Regions from separate parts of the Mediterraneibacter flintii genome, predicted to be linked through region 1. Evidence: predicted binding sites of a transcription regulator. Region 1 holds the regulator's gene; the other holds the start of a gene.
What was found. Region 1 encodes Rex, which represses fermentation and respiration genes when NADH is low (regulators of the CRP and FNR family bind a similar motif). Its sites were predicted from a motif close to ATTGTTAANTANTTAACAAT; they were not measured.

Region 1 (10,490 bases):
AATTTCTCGTGCTGTTCCAACGTATACGTTTTATCTGTCTCATCTGCTTTCGCAAAATGAGTAAACATTCCTTCCAGACAGACATTCTCATAAGAGCTGATACATGCAATCTGTTCTACGCTTTCTTTGCAGACTGGAAAACCAATCCGTCCCATACCGGTATCTATTTTTACATGAAAATAGGCTGTTTTTCCCATTTTCACTGCCATCCTTGCCATTGCCGCCGCACTTTCTTCTGTGTATACTGTAGCCCGAATTTCGTTGCGAATCATTTCCTCATATTGCTCTGGGAAAACGCAGCCTAAAACCAATACTGGTTTCCTTATCCCTTCCTTTTTCAAAAGAACTGCTTCCTCTAATGATGCAGTCGCATATCCCCATACATACTCCGTTTCCTCTAACATTTCCGCAATCGGAACTGCTCCATGTCCATATCCGTCTGTCTTTAAAACTGCCACAAGTCTGGCTTCCTGACCGATTCTGTTTTTCATCTGCTCCATATTGTAGGCAACTGCATCCAAATTTATATCTGCACATACTCTGCTGTATGATTTCATAATTATTTTCTCTCCTTCGCATTTTTCAGGCATCTCTGTATACCGCATATCAAATCTTCTGCCAGCACACTGTATTCCCCTTTTTCTTTTGCTGCTTCCTCTCCTCCGCAGGCGTGAAGATATACCCCCAGAATACATCCCTCATAAGGGGACAGCCCCTGGGCAGTCAGTCCAGTGATCGTCCCTGCAAGCACATCACCGGAACCGGCTTTTGCCATCGCACTGCTTCCCGCTGTGTTTACAAACAACTGTTTCCCTTCGGCAGACACGACCGTTCTGCTGTCTTTGAGCGCACATACTACGGGATATTTCTGTGTAAAAGCAACAAGTCCTTCCAGACGATTTTCTTTCCACTCTTCTATACTACGTCCTGTAAGACGCGACATCTCTTTCATATGTGGTGTGAGTATCCAAGCCCCTTTTCCGTCCTTTAAAAGTTCCATATGACGGCTTAACAGATTCAACCCGTCTGCATCAATGATACAGGGAACCTTCACTTGCTTTAATGTCTCTGTCAAAATGGAGGAAGCTGTTTTGCTCTGTCCTATACCGCAGCCGATACACACAATATCTGCCCATTCTAATAGTCTCTCCAACTGTTCTTTATCATACTCTCTATAGACCTCGATAATTGCCTCCGGCACAAGCTGCTGCAGGATCACCTGGTTGTCCTGGACAGTATAAATCTGCACCAGACCAGCGCCCGCAGTATAAGCAGCTTTTGCCGCCAGATACGCTGCTCCTGCCATTCCTTTACTTCCTGCAATCATAAGAACTTTCCCATAGGTTCCTTTATGGGAATCTGCTTTTCGTTTCGGAAGGTTTTTATAGAGATCGTCCCGTTCATACGCAAAACACATAGAAGAAGCTTCCTTAAAAATTTCTGTACAGATTCCAATTTCTGCCGGAATTACTTTTCCCGCATAATTTTTTCCCGGATATAAGACACACCCAAGCTTCTCACATGCAAATGTAACCGTCAATTCTGCCTGAAATGCCGTTCCCATCACGCGGCCATTACCTGCATGAATACCCGAGGGAATATCAACAGCAACCTTTTCTGCCTGTATCTGATTCATCTGTTCTATTATTTCTGCATAATGCCCTTGTATCTCTCTGCTTAGCCCCACGCCAAAAAGCGCATCTATTACAACAGTATATTCATCTGGTAAAATTTCTGTGCATGGCACAATTCCCAGCTTTTCAATAATTTCTTTTTGCAAGCGGCATTGTGCACTTAACGACTGCTCTTTTCCTGCAAATACAACGGCAGGAGTATAACCTTTTTCCATTAAAAGCCGTGCTATCGCAAAGCCGTCTCCACCGTTATTCCCACTTCCGCACACGAGCAATGCGTTGTGTAGATTTATTTGTTCCCTTTCCATAATCTCTACCGTCTTTAATGCCGCGCGCTCCATCAGTACCATCGATGGAATCCCAATATTTTCTATGGTATGTGTATCTGCCTTCTGCATCCACACCCCATCTGGAAGATACCGCATAAATTTTTCCTCTCTTTCTTGAAAATATTTCAGCTTCAAGCTTCCCTGCTCATAAAAATGAAAGAACGTGTAAAAAGGAAATCCTGATTACACGTCTCTGCCGGTACCGGCGCTGTTATTTCTGATGCTCTTCATTATAACGGCTGATATTATAAGAAAGCTTCATCAGACTGTCTGAAAGATGTACGTTTTCCACAATTACATCTTCCGGAAGATTTAAATCTGTATGCGCAAAATTCCAGATTGCCCGAATGCCATTCTCAATTACCAGTTCTGCCACTTCAATCGCTTTAGACTTAGGCAACGTTAAAATTGCAATTTCGATCTCATTTTTCTGAAGAAATTCTTCCAGATCATCCATCATTCGAACCGGAATTCCACGAATAGAAACCCCTTCCAAGCGAGGATTCACATCAAAAAGACCTTTCAAAGTAAATCCACTTTTTTCAAAAGAAGCATAATTCGCAAGCGCCTGTCCTAAGTTTCCTGCTCCTATAATAATAATCGGGTGCTCTCTGTTGAGCCCTAGTATCTTTCCTATCTCTGTATAAAGATATTTTACGTTATAGCCGTATCCCTGTTGTCCAAACCCTCCAAAGTTATTTAAATCTTGTCTTATCTGCGACGCCGTCACACGCATCTTCTTACTCAAATCACTTGAAGAGATTCTTTCTACTCCCGCTTCCAGCAATTCTCCTAAATATCTGTAATATCTTGGCAGTCTTCCAATCACTGCACGGGATATTCCTCTTTCTTCCACAGTCATCGCCCTCCAAACTTTATCTACGCCCTATTATATAAAAATGTCAATATGATGTCAAATTATAGTTGTATTTTCTTTGTTTTTCGATATAATTGATTACGTATGCAAAGTCATAATATGAAGGATAATTCTTTGTATTCCAGTATTCACAGACTTATAAAATCGTTCAGGAGGATTTCCATGATACTCGCATGTCATAATATCAATAAATCATTCGGAGAACATCTGATTGTACAGGATGGCTCTTTTCATATAGAGGACAGGGAAAAGGCAGCCCTTGTCGGCATCAACGGCGCCGGCAAATCCACTATTTTCAAGATGATCATGGGGGAAGAACCGTCCGATGGCGGAGAAGTAATTCTTGCAAAGGGAAAAACAATCGGGTATCTTGCACAGCATCAGAATCTCTCCTTAGGAAATACTGTTTATGAAGAATTAAAGACAGCGAAATCCCAGCTTATAGAGATGGAACAGCAAATTCGTTCCATTGAGCTGGAATTAAAAAATCTAGGCAAAGAGGCATTAAAAGAACGTTTGGAAACCTATAACCGCCTGATGTCCACATTTGAAGCTATGAATGGATATGCCTATGAAAGTGAAATTACCGGAGTTCTTAAAGGCCTTGGATTTCAGGAATCTGATTTTTCCAAACGGACAGACACTCTCTCCGGAGGACAGAAAACCCGTGTTTCTCTCGGAAAACTCTTACTTACACAGCCGGATATTTTACTGCTAGATGAGCCTACCAACCACCTGGATTTACACTCTATTTCCTGGCTTGAAACGTATCTTTTAAATTATACAGGCGCTGTATTTATTGTCTCCCATGACCGCTTCTTCTTAAACCGAGTTGTGACAAAGGTTATTGAGATCGAACAGGGGCATATACGCATGTATTCGGGAAACTATAAAGCTTACGCAGAGAAAAAGCAGCAAATCCGCGACGCGCAGCTAAAAGAATATTTAAACCAGCAAAGAGAAATAAAGCACCAACAGGCCGTTATAGAAAAGCTCCGTTCCTTTAATCGGGAAAAATCTATTAAACGTGCTGAAAGCCGTGAAAAAATGCTGGAAAAAATATCTCCTGTCGAAAAACCTTCCGAAACTGTGTCAGAAATGCATCTTACATTAGAGCCTTCTTTCATCAGCGGCAATGATGTACTGACTGTAGAACAGCTTTCCAAAGGATTTGATTCAAAGATGCTCTTTAAAGATGTCAGCTTTGAAATCAAACGCGGTGAACATGTTGCTGTCATCGGTGACAATGGCACAGGAAAGACAACCCTTTTAAAAATACTAAACCAGGTAATCTCGGCTGATGCTGGTTCTTTCACACTTGGTTCTAAAGTAAAAATCGGATATTACGACCAGGAGCACCATGTCCTACATGATGACAAAACAATATTTGATGAAATATCCGATGATTATCCGACATTAAACAATACACAAATAAGAAACACGCTCGCTGCTTTCCAATTTACGGGAGATGAAGTCTTTCAGCTCATCGGAAAGTTATCCGGCGGAGAAAAGGGACGTGTTTCTCTGGCAAAGCTTATGTTGTCAGAGGCAAATTTTCTTATTCTTGATGAGCCGACCAACCATCTAGACATTACTTCCAAGGAAATACTGGAGCATGCTCTCAACGAATATACAGGCACTGTACTCTATGTTTCTCATGATCGTTATTTTATCAATCAGACCGCAAACAGAATTTTAGAGCTTGTAAATCAAACATTTGTAAACTATATCGGAAATTATGATTATTATCTTGAAAAAAAAGAGGAACTGACCGCGGCATATGCCCCTTCTTCTGCCGTTTTACCCACAGACACTGCCTCAACTACTGTCCCTGCCTCCGATGCAAAGTTAAGCTGGCAGGAACAAAAAGAATTGCAGGCAAAAGAACGGAAACGTAAAAATGCCTTAAAAAAGACAGAAGAACAAATCGCTCTTCTAGAAGAACGAAACCAGGTAATCGATCAACTAATGACGCAGGAAGAAGTATACTCCAATTCCGTTCGCTGCCAGGAACTCTCCGAAGAAAGACACAGCAACGATTGTAAATTAGAAGAACTATATGAACAATGGGAAACCTTAGCTGAATAAATTTAACGAAGCAACAAGCAGTGCGAAAAGAACAGAAGGGCTCTGCGTCATGCTTGCATGTAAGCAGGGGACTTTCTGTTTCTTTTCATTCGGCGACTGCCGATAGCGAAATGAAGCGTATGCGAAATTGAGCTGGCACTGCGGAAACTGGTAAAGAATGGTACGCAAAAAGAGAAGGCAGTGCAACGCAGGTCAGGGCTCCACTGTGGTAAATCCGATTGAATGTTTGTAACAGTGTAGAAGCATATCGTCCATTGGAACTCCATGCTTCTCACTTAACAAACAGAACAATCTGTATCTACCACGCTCCGCTTAAAATTCCCTGCTTATGCACTGCCTTCTCTTTCTGCTTACGTTCTTCCCCAATTAAATTCACAATTTCAGACAGAACAGAACCGGCTTCACGTTGTTATAGCCCTCCAATTAGAAGTATCTATACTACTTCCGATTGGAAATGCATAGAAGTGTGAAGCCGATTTTTTCTGTTACGAATTATAAACTTAAGCTGGCGAAAGTGTGAGTGTGAAAGAGATGCTTTGCGTGAGTGAGGAATTTCGGCGAAGCCCTGACGAACGATGCAAAGCATCTCTTTCACACGTCCCTTTTTCCAATTCCCGCAGTGCTAGCTCAATTCTGCATACGCTTCATTTCGCTATCGGCAGTCGCCGAATGAAAAGAAGCAGACAAACTTCTGTTTACATGCGAGCATGCCACAGAGTTTGCCTGTTCTTTTCGCACTGCTTGTTGCTTCGTTAACTTTATATTATATATTTATTAGGTTTTTCGGGATTCCAAGTGTATGAATTGTTTCCATAGCTTTATCAATATATGTATATCCCTTTTCCAGTAAAAAAGTGCCATGGGAGGGAAGAAGAATATCAGGATGTATATACGCTAATTTTTTGCATGTTTCAATATATTTTTGTAAATCACAGTCCCATATAGACTGCATAGAAATCATACCATAGTTGAAAATAGCATCTCCGGAAAACAAAATTTTCTTATTTTTAAAATTCATTTCATAGCAACCATGTCCGCTACAATGTCCTTCTGTTCGATGTATTTGTAATGTAATGTCCCCAATTATAAAATGTTCCTTATCTAAAAGAGGAGTTACAGGACACGCTTGGTAGATATAATCTTTTCCAAACACACCGGCTTGAATTGCTTCTTTTATAGAAATACTATCCACATCTCCACTCGAAACGTAATTTGCTGTTTCTTCCAATGCATATACTTTTGCATGGCACGCTTGACTCAACGCAACTGCCCCACCGGAATGATCTCCATGGCCATGTGTCAATAAAATGGCTGAAATCTTTTTTATATCTATCCCTTCCTTATCAATATTCTGTAAAATGCGATTTGAATCTATTCCAATTCCTGTATCAATTAAAGCATATTCCCCTCCCCCATCCACCATGTATACTGTACAATCTGACTCATGTGATATTCCTATCCCTGTGACACCAGAACCAACGATATATATTCTTTCATGTATTTGCATCTTTTCTCCTCATACATTTTTCAAAAATGTCTATTTCGATCCTTCAATTGTTTCATTTTCAGATCCAATTAAAAATTCCTTTACTATATTCATATAATATTCTTCAGATAGTAGCACTTGTTCTTTTTCTATATACTCGTCGACGATGTGTGCTTGATTTAAGCTTCCAGGCCCACATATTACGGTTGGTATTCCATGTTCTACCAAAAAGCATTGTTCACAAGAAGCATCAAATGCAACTGGTCTTTGCTTCCGATGTAAAACTTTTTCTCCGATCTGGCAACATCTTTTTACTACTTCATGCTGAAGGTCTATCTCTCCGCCAGGCATGAAAAAATGTTTTGTTATTTCATATTTTCCTACATTTTTAAGTATGGATTCTTCTAATTTTCTACATTCTTCAAAATTCATTCCTGGAAGGATTCGAAAATCTGTCAGCAGCCGAACATTTCCTGGAACAATATTATCATTTTCATATCCCTCTATTTTAGTAACTGCAATACTAGGTGGCGGAAGTATTTCATGGTGATATGATTTTAATGTCTCATTTAATCTGAAAAGAGAAAGCATTGCCTCCGCAGCGTTATTCACCGCATTAGATTCTCTTTCTGGAAGTGCAGCATGATATGGCCGCGCTATAATATCTATATAATCTCTTAATACCCCTCTATGCGCAACTGCTAATTGCAACTCTGTAGGTTCTCCTATCACTGCCATATATGCTGTTCTCTTCTTTCGCAAAAAATTTCTCATGCCCAGATTACTAAACTCCTCATCTGCAACGAAAACAAGGGTCACTTTTCCATCTAGTTGAATCTTATCCTTTGCAAGCTTTATCAATATAGCACTCATAGCTGCAACTGCACCTTTCATATCCGTTGTGCCTCTTCCATATAATCGGGTTCCTTGCCATGTTGCTTGAAATGGAGGATATGTCCATTCCTCTGTTGACGGGACTACGTCCAAATGTCCACAAAAAATAATTTCCGGTTCAGCTACTCCATAAGAAGCAATCAAGTTCGCCCTGTTATTCCCCAAATTTTGTACTTCTGTATAAATATCATATTCTAAAAATAGCTGCTGCAAATATTCTACTGCATTTTTTTCATTTCCAGGTGGATTTGTAGTATCTATTTTTATCAATTCTTCTAATATTTTAAATACAAGCTCCTTGTTCATAGTTGCTCCTTTAAGTCTAAGCTATGCATCATTTCATAATACATCAGATATTTTAAATATAGTTTCTGATACTTCCTATAGTTTTCCTCATTTGGAAGTTGTGTTTCTATTATTTCAAGCCTTTCTTTTGCCGTCTGTTCTGGTGATTCAAAGAAACCAACAGCCTCTCCTCCAATCAGCGCGGCACCAATTGTTGAAACATCCGGATTATCAAATAATTCAATAGGTATTCCGAATACATCTCTAATAATCATCGGCCATATAGAAATATGTGTTCCTCCTCCACCCATCATAAGCTTTTCAATTTTAGTCATTTTCTGAAAAACGAGTAAAGTCTGGCGAAGATTATAGGAAATTCCTTCCAACTGGCTGCGAAAGATCTCCTCCCGCGTTGTATTTATTTTCATCCCAAATATATGTTGTTTGTCCGACGGGCAAAAATAGGGCGAGCCACTTCCATTTAAAAAGGGGAGTGTTAACATTCCATTACTTCCTGCCGGTACTGACATTGCTTTTTTAGACAACTCTGCAATCATTTTATAGTCGATTACTCCTTTTTCCGACAATATGGAAGAAATCCAATTTGCTCCTGCTCCACCATTGATATGAGAACCCAAAGCATACATTTTCCCTTTTGAGACAAGCGGATGAAAGGTTACTTGTCCATAACAGCTACTGTCTATTTGTGAAATAAGTGTAAAAAATGTAGCACATGTTCCCAACGTAAGTGCTGTGTCTCCTACTTTCGAAAGCCCGCTTCCCAAAACAGCACATGCCATGTCTGCACCGCCAGCCACCACTGGAATTCCTTGTTTCAATCCATATTTCTCCGCGGCTACTTTCGTAACTTTTCCCACAATATCTGAAGGACTACATAAAAATGGAAAACTACTTCTGCGTAATGTGCTTTCTTTTATTATATCCTCGTCCCAATCCAATGTTTTCTGATTGACGCATAAAGAATTGTACGCATCGGTATACTCCGTCGCAATCACACCTGTCAGGCAGTATCTGACATAGTCCTTTGGGGACAACCATGCCTTTATTTTTCTATATACTTCTGGCGTTTCTTCTTTTAACCATAAAAGCTTTGGCAAAGAAAATGCATTATTTATCGGATTTCCTGTCCTTTCTTTCACCATTTCACCAATTGTTTCCATAAGGACTTCGCTTTGATGTTGGCTTCTACTGTCAGATAGCATAATACAAGGGCCTAATACTATGCCTTGTTCTGATAAAAGTACAATTCCACTCATATGCCCTGAAAAAGAAATCACTTCGACCTTATCTAGATCTAACTTTTGCTTTAGTCGATGAATTCCAGTTTTTAATGCTTTTTCCCAATCCTCTGGATTTTGTTCCAGCCATCCAGTATGTTTTACAAAACTTGGGTATGCTTCGGACACTGTCATTATTATATTTGCCTTTTCGTCCATAATCATCAGCTTCATCTGTGTAGAGCCTAGATCAATCGCCAATATATATGCCATTTTATGATGCTCCTTTTATCACTGCTACAATTTCTTCTATTACCTCATCAATAATCCTTTTTCCTTTTTCTGCACTAGCTGCTGTAGCATCCCCCAATACCGCTTTTTCCATAAATTCACTCCACCTTATTGATGTATATTCATAATCTTCAGGGAATTCAATATCTTGTGAAATAGCTTTTCCCATATCTACTGCTTCAGGAGCTAAATACAGCATATAAGAGGTTTCTATCTCATCTGCGTGAAAAAGTACTTTGTGAGGACGCTGGGAAGTACATACTTGCTGAATCACCTTTTCTGCTCGCGGATAAGTAAAATAATATACTTTTATATGCAAGCTTTCGTATGCTCTCCTTGCCATTGTTTTGATTGCATTCCCGTTTCCCATATGAGAATTAATCACAACCATCTGCTTTACACCGGCCCGTTCAAGACTCTTTGCAATTTCATAAAGATAGGCACTCAAAATTTCATCTGGTATGTGTATACTTCCCGGTACATCTCTTAATGACCATACTTGTCCGTATGGTATACATGGAAGAATCGCACAATTTTCTATCCCTAGCCGTTCTTCTAACTTCTTTGCAACCCCCATCGCTAAACGGCAGTCTGTATCTAAGGGAAGGTGGTCTCCATGTACTTCAATTGCCCCTATTGGTAAAATAGCTACCATATTTTTTCTTGACAAATAGTTCTTTGCCTGTTCCTGATTTAACTCATAATAATTCATATATTAGTTCACCTTCTTAAATGTAAAGCATTCTTTTGGATTATTAATAAAAATGTCTTCTATCAGTTTTTCTCCATTTATCCCTCTGTTTTCTGCTTCTTCTATCAGTCTTGGAACCCATGTTTTTTTAATATACGGAAGGCCGACCGCGTAACTATAACTATGATAATAACTTCTTCTGGCAGTATCGCCACTGACCAGTATTTGTCTTTGATAACCACGTTTTACCAATTCCAGAATGCATTGAATCCGTATTGACTCTGGATTATATTTCACTTTAGCGATACCGTCGAAGCACAAAAAGGCTCCTGTATCTGCCACCTTCAAATGCATATAGCTATCTGGATTTCGATCCATATGCCCAAAGCTTACATGGTGCAAGTTGACTCCTTCTTCTTTCAAATACTGCATTTGCTCCAATGCCATAGTGCCTGCTTCTGTGTGTGAATGAATCGGTGCTCCAGTTGCAAGATGTGCACGGCATACTGCTCTGATAGTTTTTATTTCTAACGGAGAAATACTATTATAGCCTGTTCCGAATTTTACCTGCCCTCCTTTTATCTTTGTTCCCTGCATTCCTTCTGTAACTTCTTTAATAACAAAATCGGTTAATTCCTTTTCACTGCTTTTCTCTATCCAATCATTATACGTACAGT
Region 2 (10,490 bases), 1.0 Mb from region 1:
TCTTCATCAGAAGCATCTGTATTTACACACCATACAGACGGAACACCGACTGAAATTGCTGTATTTCCTGCAATAGGAAGTGGAGCAAGCCCCATGTCAAACGCTACGTCATAGCTTGAAAACAGTGAATAGCACCAGTTTCCCTGATGAATCATTGCTGTTTTTTCAGTTGCAAAATTACCGCAGTTAGCGTCATATGTCACCTCCAGAGGATTCTGTTCATTTTCTCTGATCGCTTCGTAGAGCTTTGCGAATTCCTGGAACTCTTCTACGTCTTTCAGATTAATCTTACCGTCGTACAGATCCTGGCAGAACTGTACCGGATCCTCCTGAAGTGCAAACGGTACATTCATGATCTGTCCGATCAGGAAGAACGCCTCCTGGGAAAGTCCCAGTCCTGTGATTCCCTCTCCCGCGCTGCTCTCTATGTAAGATATCAAGGCATCTGTCGTATTGATTTCCTCCTCACTTACCATATCTTTGTTATATACGAGTCCGAACCCTTCCGCAGTCATCGGAACTCCTACTGTTGTCTCTCCTGATTTTGCAATCAAGTCTTCATTAATCTTATCCAGAAATTCTAAATCTCCAATGTCTTCCAGATAATCAGACATTTCTTCAATCTCCGTAGAAGAGGAAAGTGAAAAAACAGTCGGGCCAGATTCACTGGACATGTATGTTTTTAGGTTCTGATAGTAATCATCTCCGGAAATCTGCCATACTTCCACTTCTACTCCAGTTTCTTCCTCATAGACTTTCGCCATGTCTTTTAATTGGTCATAAATCTCTGTTTTCTGCTGGAAAATGGTTATCTTGCCTGCACCACTTCCTCCATCTGATTTTTCATCTCCTCCTGAACTTCCTCCACAGCCGGTTATCAACAGAGATGTTCCCAAAGACGCTGCCAATAGAACTGATAAAATTTTACACTTTTTCATTTTTACCTCCTTGAATACAAGTTCGCTTTGTTTGTATATATATTACAAGTTAAAATATTTTAAGTCAATATTTATTGTGCATTTTCTACATTTACACCAATTACATATCATGCAATTTGTATACTCTCAATTACAATTTCAGTAAATTTTACTTATATTAAGTAAAATTTTATTCATTTTCACCTCTTATTTTCTCTATTTAGAACAAAGTAGGCAGGCCTACTTCAACTCCCCTGCCCCTCACTCTTGAGAGGCTTGTCCACTTTGCGCGCCACCGCAATACCGCAAAGCGGTAAAATTTCCTTATTGCGGCGTGCGCATCCCGCCCGGAGGGCTTTTTGTATAATAGGAAATTTATCAAAATTTCCTATTATACAAAAAAGAAGGACGCAGCACAAGACCACTTCCTCCTTTTCTTTCCTCCCTATTTCTAATAAAACCGGGATTCCTTTTTCCTATTTTCCACAGATTCACGCCAATGCACCTTTGCTGCTATTTTAAACATATCGCAATTTGTATTTCCCGCTATCATCTGTAATAAAAACTGTGCTGCCAGATATCCTCTTTCATAGTTAGGAATATCCACCGTTGTAAGATTCATAAGATCCGCCGTATCTGTCCCATCAAACCCAGTCACCGCAATATCCTCAGGTACACGTACTCCTTCCTGACGAAGCGCTTTCAACGCTCCAATTGCCATATTATCATTTGCGCACACAAGCACCTCCGGAATATCCTCTGACAGGAGCATCAGCTTTGCTGAACGATATCCACTTTTTTCCAGGTAATCTCCCATCAGATAGTCTCTTCTCCGAAAGCGGATCTGATTTTTAAACAAAACATCTTGAAATGCCTGAAAACGTTCCTGATTATCCAGTGTATCAATCCCGGCCAAATATCCGAAACGCCTGTATCCTCTGTCAACTAGTCCCTGCACCAGTTCACACATGGCTACATAATTGTTTACAACAATACTTTTGATATTCGGTCTTTCTATAATCCGATCAAGCGTCACGATAGGATATCCTGTTTCTGCCTTTTCCATAAGCATGGAGTCGCTGCATTTCATATCCAGCATAATCGTACCACTCGTCATACTGGAATCCATAAACCGCTGACAGGATTTGCTCGTACATATAATCAGATCATACCCTCTTGAATATACATAATCACTGATGCCATGAATAATTTTCAAATAAAATTTTCTGTCGTAATCGCTGAAATTAAATAATATAGTCTTATTGTCATACTTTTCCAGCTTCTTTTTTCTTTTTTGACTATATCCACTTGCATTGCATATTTCAAGTATTCGTTTTCTCGTATTTTCACCGACATTTTTTCTGTTATTCAAAACATTCGATACGGTTGCCGGTGACACCCCTGCCAACTTTGCTATCTCTTCTATCTTCATCTCGTTTCCTATTGATAATCAATAATATCAATCCATTTCATTAGAAATTCTTTTTCTAATTCGTTATCTTTGGTGAGCTGTGCCGCTGCTACAATCGGAAGCCACTGTTGTACGTACTGTCTTGGGGTATCGCTCTTTTTACAGAATAGTCTCATATACAAATCTGCGGTGTCCTGATCTTTCAGCGCAAACAGAAGGTATGTCATTGCCGCGTCTGCGCTCGCGTTCCCCTGTGTCGCATGCGCCCAGTCGACAACGGTCATCTTTCCATTTTTCCCTACAATTACGTTGCTTGGATTAAAATCACCATGGCACACTTTATTGTGCTTCGGCATACTTTCAAGGCGTGTCAGCAGCTCATATCTGTTTGTTGCGTCCAGTTCTTTCAGGCTGTTAATCTGACGTACCAGCTTATCCTTCATTCCTTTTAACAGCGGAGAGGTCTTTTTATGGATTTCCAACTGTAAATCCACAAAGTCTTCCATATACTTCTCCAGATTTTTCTTATCGGATTCCATCATCTCTTCCAGTGTCTTTCCATCTTTATACTCAATTGCAATTGCCCACTTTTTGTCCACTTGGAATACTTCTTTTACCTTAGGTATATCCAGACCTGTTTCCTCTATCCGAGCAGTAATCAGGGCTTCATTAAATACATCTGATTTTGGATGAGACTCCTCGAAAACTTTTACAATTGCATCCTCACATTTATACACTTCTTTATAAGGGCGTTTCACAATGAGTTCTTTGTTTTCTAATTTCATATGGCACATCCTCCTTTTCCGGATATTCTATTTTTTCGCTTCTATATCCTTTTTTGAATTGCCCTTATTATACAACAACTCCCAGGACAATGTAAGCCCTGGGAGTTAATTTTGTGCATTTTTTAACTAACTTTTTCACCTTAAAAAGATTGTTAATTATTTACCATAGTAGCATTTCAGATAAATTTCTTTGATTTCCTTCATCAAAGGATATCTCGGGTTTGCGCCCGTACACTGGTCATTGAATGCCTGTTCACACATTTCATCCAATGTATCCAGGAAATACTTTTCATCAATGCCATAGTCTTTGATTGTCTTCTTAATTCCTATCTTCTCTTTCAGATCCTCCAGCTTTGCAAGGAAGTTTTCGAATACTTCTTTGTCGTCTTTTCCGGTACAGCCTGCAAAGCGTCCTAACTCCGCGTATCTTGCAAGCGCATGTGGATATTGATACTGTGAGAATGTCCCCATCTTTGTAGGAGCTTCTGCCGCATTATATCTCATAACCTCTGTCAGAATAACCGCATTTGCAACACCATGTGGCAAATGATGGAATGCTCCCAATTTATGAGCCATAGAATGATTTACACCCAAGAACGCATTTGCAAATGCCATACCTGCCAGACAGGAGGCATTCGCCATCTCTTCACGTGCTTTCGGGTCATTTGCCCCATTCTCATAAGCTGACGGAAGGTTCTCAAATACCATCTTTACTGCCTTCATAGCAAGACCGTCTGTGTAATCTGTCGCCATGATAGATACATATGCTTCGATTGCGTGTGTCATAACGTCGATACCAGAAGCGCTTGTCAATCCTTTTGGCTGTGTCATCATGTTGTCTACATCTACAATCGCCATATTCGGAAGCAGAGCATAATCAGCAATCGGCCATTTTACTCCTGTATCCGCATCTGTAATGATAGCAAACGGAGTCACCTCTGAACCTGTTCCTGAAGATGTAGGAATCGCTACAAAGTACGCTTTCTCACCCATTTTCGGGAAAGTAAATACTCTCTTTCTGATATCCATGAAGTCCATTGCCATATCTTCAAAATCAGCTTCCGGATGTTCATACATAATCCACATAATCTTTGCGGCATCCATTGCAGAACCGCCGCCCAGAGCAATGATTGTATCTGGTTCAAACTGCCGCATCTGGTCTACACCCTTCTGTGCACACTGCAGAGTCGGATCTGGAGCAACCTCGAAGAAGCATGTATGCTGAATTCCCATCTCATCTAATTTTTCTTCAATTGGATTTACATATCCATTTTTGTACAGGAAAGAGTCTGTAACAATAAATGCTTTTTTCTTGTGCAGGACAGTTCCAAGCTCATCCAGTGCCACCGGCATACAGCCTTTCTTAAAGTATACTTTTTCAGGTGTTCTAAACCACAGCATATTCTCTCTCCTCTCAGCGACTGTCTTTACATTCAACAGGTGTTTTACTCCTACGTTTTCAGATACGGAGTTTCCGCCCCATGAACCACATCCAAGCGTCAGGGATGGAGCCAGTTTGAAGTTATAAAGATCGCCGATACCACCATGGGAGGATGGAGTGTTAATCAATACACGGCATGTTTTCATTGCTGCTGCGTGCTTTTCAATTTTTTCTTTCTGCGCTGGATGTACATACAGAGAAGCTGTGTGTCCATATCCGCCGTCAGCTACCAGCTGTGCTGCCTTCTCAAGTGCTTCGTCAAATGTTTTCGCTCTATACATACCAAGTACAGGAGATAATTTTTCATGGGCAAATTCTTCTGATATATCCACAGATTCTACTTCACCAATCAGAATCTTTGTGTCTTCAGGAACATCAACGCCCGCCATCTTAGCGATCTCATAAGCTGATTTTCCTGGAATCTTACTGTTTAGCGCGCCGTTGATGATAATTGTCTTACGCACCTTATCAAGCTCCGCACCTTTTTTCAGGAAATAGCAGCCGCGGTATGCGAATTCTTTTTTTACCTCGTCATATATACTGTCTAAAACAGTGACAGACTGCTCAGAAGCACATATCATACCATTGTCAAAGGTCTTAGAATGGATAATGGAGTTTACCGCCATTCTCACATCTGCAGTATCATCAATGATAACGGGTGTATTTCCTGCACCTACGCCAAGAGCCGGTTTTCCGGATGAATACGCTGCCTTTACCATTCCCGGGCCGCCTGTTGCAAGGATAATATCGGATTCCTTCATTACCATGTTTGTCAGTTCCAGTGAAGGAGCATCGATCCATCCAATAATTCCCTCCGGAGCCCCTGCCTTTACTGCTGCGTCCAAAACTACTTTTGCTGCTGCAATCGTACAAGCCTTTGCAGCCGGATGCGGACTGATGATAATTGCATTTCTTGTCTTTAAACAAATCAGTGTTTTAAAGATAGCCGTAGATGTCGGATTTGTCGTAGGAATAACTGCTGCCACAAGTCCGATTGGCTCAGCTACCTTCTTAATGCCATAAGCTGCATCTTCTTCGATAATTCCGCAGGTCTTTGTATTCTTATATGCATTGTAGATATACTCTGCCGCATAATGATTTTTGATAACCTTATCCTCTACGATACCTCTCTGTGTTTCTTCCACTGCCATTTTTGCCAACGGAATTCTCTGCTTATTTGCCGCCATAGCAGCCTCGTAGAAAATTTTATCTACCTGTTCTTGTGAAAACGTAGCAAAAATCTTCTGTGCTTCACGCATTGCTTTCATTTTTGCTTCCAGCGTCTCTACACTGTCAACAACATCCGGCACTACAACCTTCTCTTTTTTCGCCATTTCAATAATCCTCCTGTAATTGAAAATAATAAACTTTTCCTAACCACAATTCTCAGTATACAGAGTTGTTAAATAATTGTCAATATGCCATTTGTCAACACTTTAACGTTATTTTTTTAACATTATTTGTGCATTTTATACAAAATTTTCTTTTTTACTATACTCAATGATTCTCTAGAAGTACTCTGTGTACAGTTTTATATTTCTTCAAGGATAATTTTATATAAATTTACCTTGAGTGACTATTACTAAATCAAAGTTCTTCCTAAAATAGGGTAACAATTTTTACAGGATAGATAGAACAAAGTGGACAAGTCCCTCACTCTTGAGAGGCTTGTCCACTTTGCGCGCCGCCGCAATACCGCAAAGCGGTAAAATTTCCTTATTGCGGCGTGCGCATCCCGCCCGGAGGGCTTTTTGTATAATAGGAAATTTATCGAAATTTCCTATTATATAAATAAAAACCCTATGTAAATGCTTTTCGAATTCACATAGGGTTTCTAAATCATTCTTAAAACTATACAAGCTCAATCAGAACTTCCATAGCCGCGTCACCTTTACGCTGTCCAATCTTTACAATTCTTGTATATCCGCCATTGCGGTCAGCGTATTTTGGTGCAATTTCTGTAAACAGTTTGTCTACTAAGTCTACATTCTTTGTATTTTTCTTTCTTCCAGCGCCTGCAGCCGGTACTTCCTTTACAGGATAGAGAACTTTCAGCATTTCTCTTCTAGCATGCAGTCTGCTTGGCTGATCCTTTTTAATTTTCTTCTCTACCTCATCATATACAGTCACTTTTTTTCCGTCAACAACCTCTTTGACTCTCTTGCCATCTTTATCTTTTCTGGCAACTTTCGCCATCACTGTAACTTCATCAAAATTGTCCTTCTCTTTTACAGCCATTGCAATTAAGCCTTCTGCAATTTTACGGATTTCCTTTGCTTTTGCTTCTGTTGTAACGATTTTTCCGTTGTTCAGCAGTGCTGTTACCTGATTTCTAAGTAAAGCTTTTCTCTGGGAAGCAGTTCTTCCTAGTTTTCTATACTTTGCCATTTTTTAAATCCTCCATTATCAACATTTGGTTATGCGTCTTCGGTCTTATTAATCAAATGCCCCCGCCACGCTCATCGGTCTTACTGGCAGGATAATTCAAATAATAATTTTCTGCTGAGATTATTCATCTCCCTGGTTTAATTCCAGATTCAGTTCTTTCAATTTTGCAAGTACTTCCTCCAAAGATTTACGTCCAAGATTCCGTACTTTCATCATGTCCTCCGGCGTTTTATTTGTCAGCTCTTCTACCGTATTGATACCGGCTCTCTTCAGACAATTATAAGAACGTACCGAGAGTTCGAGCTCATCGATGCTCATCTCCAATACTTTTTCTTTCTCATCGTCTTCTTTTTCGATCATAACTTCTGCAGACTGTGCAACCTCTGATAGATCAATAAAGAGTTTTAAGTGCTCGCTCAAAACCTTTGCCGCAAGGCTTACCGCCTCATCTGGATGCATTGTTCCTTTTGTCCAGACGTCTAACGTCAGCTTGTCATAATCTGTAATCTGACCTACACGTGTATTCTCAACCGTAAGATTCACACGCTCTACTGGTGTATAGATCGAATCAATCGGGATAACCCCAATCGGCAAGTCTTCACTTTTATTCTTGTCTGCACTTACATATCCTCTACCTTTTGTAATGGTAAGCTCCATATACAGCTTACTGTCCTTGCCACCGCTTAGCGTAGCAATGACCTGATCTGGATTCATGATCTCGATATCTGAATCTGCCTGTACATCAGCGCCTGTCACAACGCCTTCACCTTCGAACTCAATATATGCAGTCTTAACTTCGTCTGATTCTGATGTGTTCTTAATTGCCAGAGATTTCAGGTTCATAATAATCTCAGTTACATCTTCTTTTACTCCCGGGATGGAACTGAATTCGTGCAAAACCCCGTCAATCTTTACAGAACTGATTGCAGCTCCTGGCAAGGAAGAAAGCATAATTCTTCTTAAGGAATTTCCCAATGTAATTCCATAACCTCTCTCCAGCGGCTCTACCACGAATTTTCCATACTTTTTATCTTCTGAAATTTCTGTAATTTCAATATTCGGTTTATTAAAATCAAACACTACACAGACCCTCCTTATGGGTTAAAATATGTTGAGGGGTACGATTTCACCTAATCTGTGCCTTTTAGGCGCAGATTCTATTATTTAGAATACAACTCGACGATTAACATCTCATCAACAGGAACATCGATTGCCTCTCTTGTCGGAAGTTCTTTTACTGTGCCCTTCAGATTCTCAGAATCAACATCCAGCCAGTCCGGAATCATATTTCCACCTGTTACTTCCAGAATGTCTTTGTATCTCTGGCATCCTTTGTGCTTTTCTTTGATTTCAATAGTATCTCCGGCTTTCAGCAGATAAGATGGAATGTTTACCTGTTTGCCATTTACAAGTACATGCTTGTGATCTACAATCTGTCTTGCTTCTTTTCTTGTTCTTGCGAATCCCATACGGAACATTACATTATCCAATCTGGATTCCAGAAGAATCATCAGGTTTGCACCTGTCATGCCTTCCATCTGTTTTGCTTTTGCATAGTAATTTCTAAATGGTTTTTCCAGCACGCCGTAGATAAATTTTGCTTTCTGTTTTTCACGCAGCTGCAAACCATACTCACTCATTTTTCTATTTGTTCTTTTTAACTGTCTGTTAGATTTTTTATTAATTCCTAAATAGATTGGATCCATCCCTAAGGAACGGCATCTTTTAAGAACCGGAACTCTATTTACTGCCATGTCTTTCCTCCTAAATTTTATACATGTCAGCGGATTTTCACCGCATTTTTCGTTTACTTCCAGTGTATACTAAACTTAAAACCTGCCAAACTGAGATTATACTCTTCTGCGCTTTGGCGGACGGCATCCATTGTGCGGTACCGGTGTTACATCCTTGATGCTTGTTACATCAATTCCGCAAGCCTGAAGTGCACGAATTGCCGCTTCTCTGCCTGAACCTGGACCCTTTACGAAAACATCTACTGTTTTAAGACCATGTACTAATGCTGCCTTTGCCGCTGTCTCAGCTGCCATCTGTGCTGCATATGGAGTAGATTTCCTTGAACCTCTAAATCCCAGACCACCTGCACTTGCCCATGAAAGAGCATTTCCCTGTCCATCTGTCAGTGTTACAATTGTATTATTGAAAGATGACTGGATATGTGCCTGTCCGCGTTCAACGTTTTTCTTGACACGTTTTTTTGTTACTTTTTTTGCAACCTTTTTAGCCATTTAAACTAACCTACTTTCTTTTATTCTTTGCTTGATTGAATGCCCGTTCAATATAAACGCAGCCTTCATTTTCGTCAAGTTACTTTCGCATTATTTCTTCTTATTTGCTACTGTTCTCTTAGGACCTTTACATGTTCTTGCATTTGTCTTTGTCTTCTGTCCACGTACTGGAAGTCCTTTTCTATGACGGATTCCACGATAGCAGCCGATTTCTTTCAGTCTCTTGATATTGAGCTGGATGTCTCTTCTCAAATCACCTTCCACAACTTGAGTTTCATCAATCACTGCACTGATTTTCTTTACTTCTTCACTTGTCAGATCTCTGACACGAGTATCAGGATTTACTCCTGCCGCTGCTAAAATGCGGTTTGAACTTGTTCTTCCAATTCCATAAATATAAGTCAAACCAATTTCTACACGTTTGTCTCTTGGTAAGTCTACACCTGCGATACGAGCCATGTGTCTTTCCTCCATTTTCTTTTTTGTCGCTGTTTGCCGCCATGCAAGCTCAATTCCGCCGCTTCGCCGCTTTAATCTCGCTGTGGCGTGCGCCACATACATTCCTGTCTGAACCGCGTCTTGCAAGTAAACTTGCAGCCGCGTTTCCGCCAGTTCTGTGCATGGCTTTACGTTGTTACATATTGTCCCTAATTGAGGCTGTGGACGATGAATGTGTGTGTTTCGTCCTACCGGGTACTTTCTTTCCCCAATATCCCAGCCCAGGCATGCTTTTTACGCATACCCTTTCCCGGCACGGACTTTGTCCGCCAATGCAAACGCCGAGTATTATAAGCAATATACACCTGCACTTTTTCGAATCGCTGTATAAGTGCAGCAGACTACCCGTTCTGCCGGTACCTTGCGCAGTCACGGTGTATCCTTACTGTATATTAAACAGCTCTACACACCTCCTGGTGTATCGTGCTGTCAGCCGCCTAAATAATTACACAAATATTTACGTCTTTTTGATTTGAACATCTCCATACATAAAGTCTATCCTAATTCGGATTCATTAAGTGTTCCATTTCTATCCCTGACGCTGTTTGTGCTTCGGATTCTCACAGATTACTCTGATGCTTCCTTTTCTTTTAATGATTTTGCATTTTTCACAAATTGGTTTTACTGATGACCTAACCTTCATGTTAAATCCTCCTTTCCCTGCTTTGCTCTGCCTACATTTCCCGCTGTTTTGGACACACCAACCCAAAAACAGCCACTTAATAGTATAACTCCTAAATACCTATAAAGTCAATAACTAAATTCGTTTTTCTACTTTAGAGCAATTATTACTGTCCACCAACA

Region 2: adhE (bifunctional acetaldehyde-CoA/alcohol dehydrogenase) is a predicted target of Rex. The motif match lies at 5,953-5,972, and genes of this name have one in related genera.

The regions. Positions count from the first base shown of each region.
Region 1 covers NZ_AP031405.1:2,076,522-2,087,011, forward strand. The annotation lists gene alr (alanine racemase) at 1-557, opposite strand, end outside; gene ACZ5C4_RS09840 (NAD(P)H-hydrate dehydratase) at 560-2,059, opposite strand; gene ACZ5C4_RS09845 (redox-sensing transcriptional repressor Rex) at 2,175-2,819, opposite strand; gene abc-f (ribosomal protection-like ABC-F family protein) at 3,003-4,928, shown strand; gene ACZ5C4_RS09855 (MBL fold metallo-hydrolase) at 5,692-6,435, opposite strand; gene ACZ5C4_RS09860 (M20 family metallopeptidase) at 6,466-7,614, opposite strand; gene ACZ5C4_RS09865 (xylulokinase) at 7,611-9,104, opposite strand; gene ACZ5C4_RS09870 (creatininase family protein) at 9,106-9,834, opposite strand; gene ACZ5C4_RS09875 (phosphotriesterase family protein) at 9,838-10,490, opposite strand, start outside.
Region 2 covers NZ_AP031405.1:1,072,328-1,082,817, reverse strand. The annotation lists gene ACZ5C4_RS05160 (ABC transporter substrate-binding protein) at 1-938, opposite strand, end outside; gene ACZ5C4_RS05155 (LacI family DNA-binding transcriptional regulator) at 1,369-2,349, opposite strand; gene ACZ5C4_RS05150 (aminoglycoside phosphotransferase family protein) at 2,358-3,113, opposite strand; gene adhE (bifunctional acetaldehyde-CoA/alcohol dehydrogenase) at 3,270-5,888, opposite strand; gene ACZ5C4_RS05140 (bL17 family ribosomal protein) at 6,406-6,942, opposite strand; gene ACZ5C4_RS05135 (DNA-directed RNA polymerase subunit alpha) at 7,063-8,022, opposite strand; gene rpsD (30S ribosomal protein S4) at 8,103-8,696, opposite strand; gene rpsK (30S ribosomal protein S11) at 8,793-9,188, opposite strand; gene rpsM (30S ribosomal protein S13) at 9,279-9,647, opposite strand; gene rpmJ (50S ribosomal protein L36) at 10,216-10,329, opposite strand.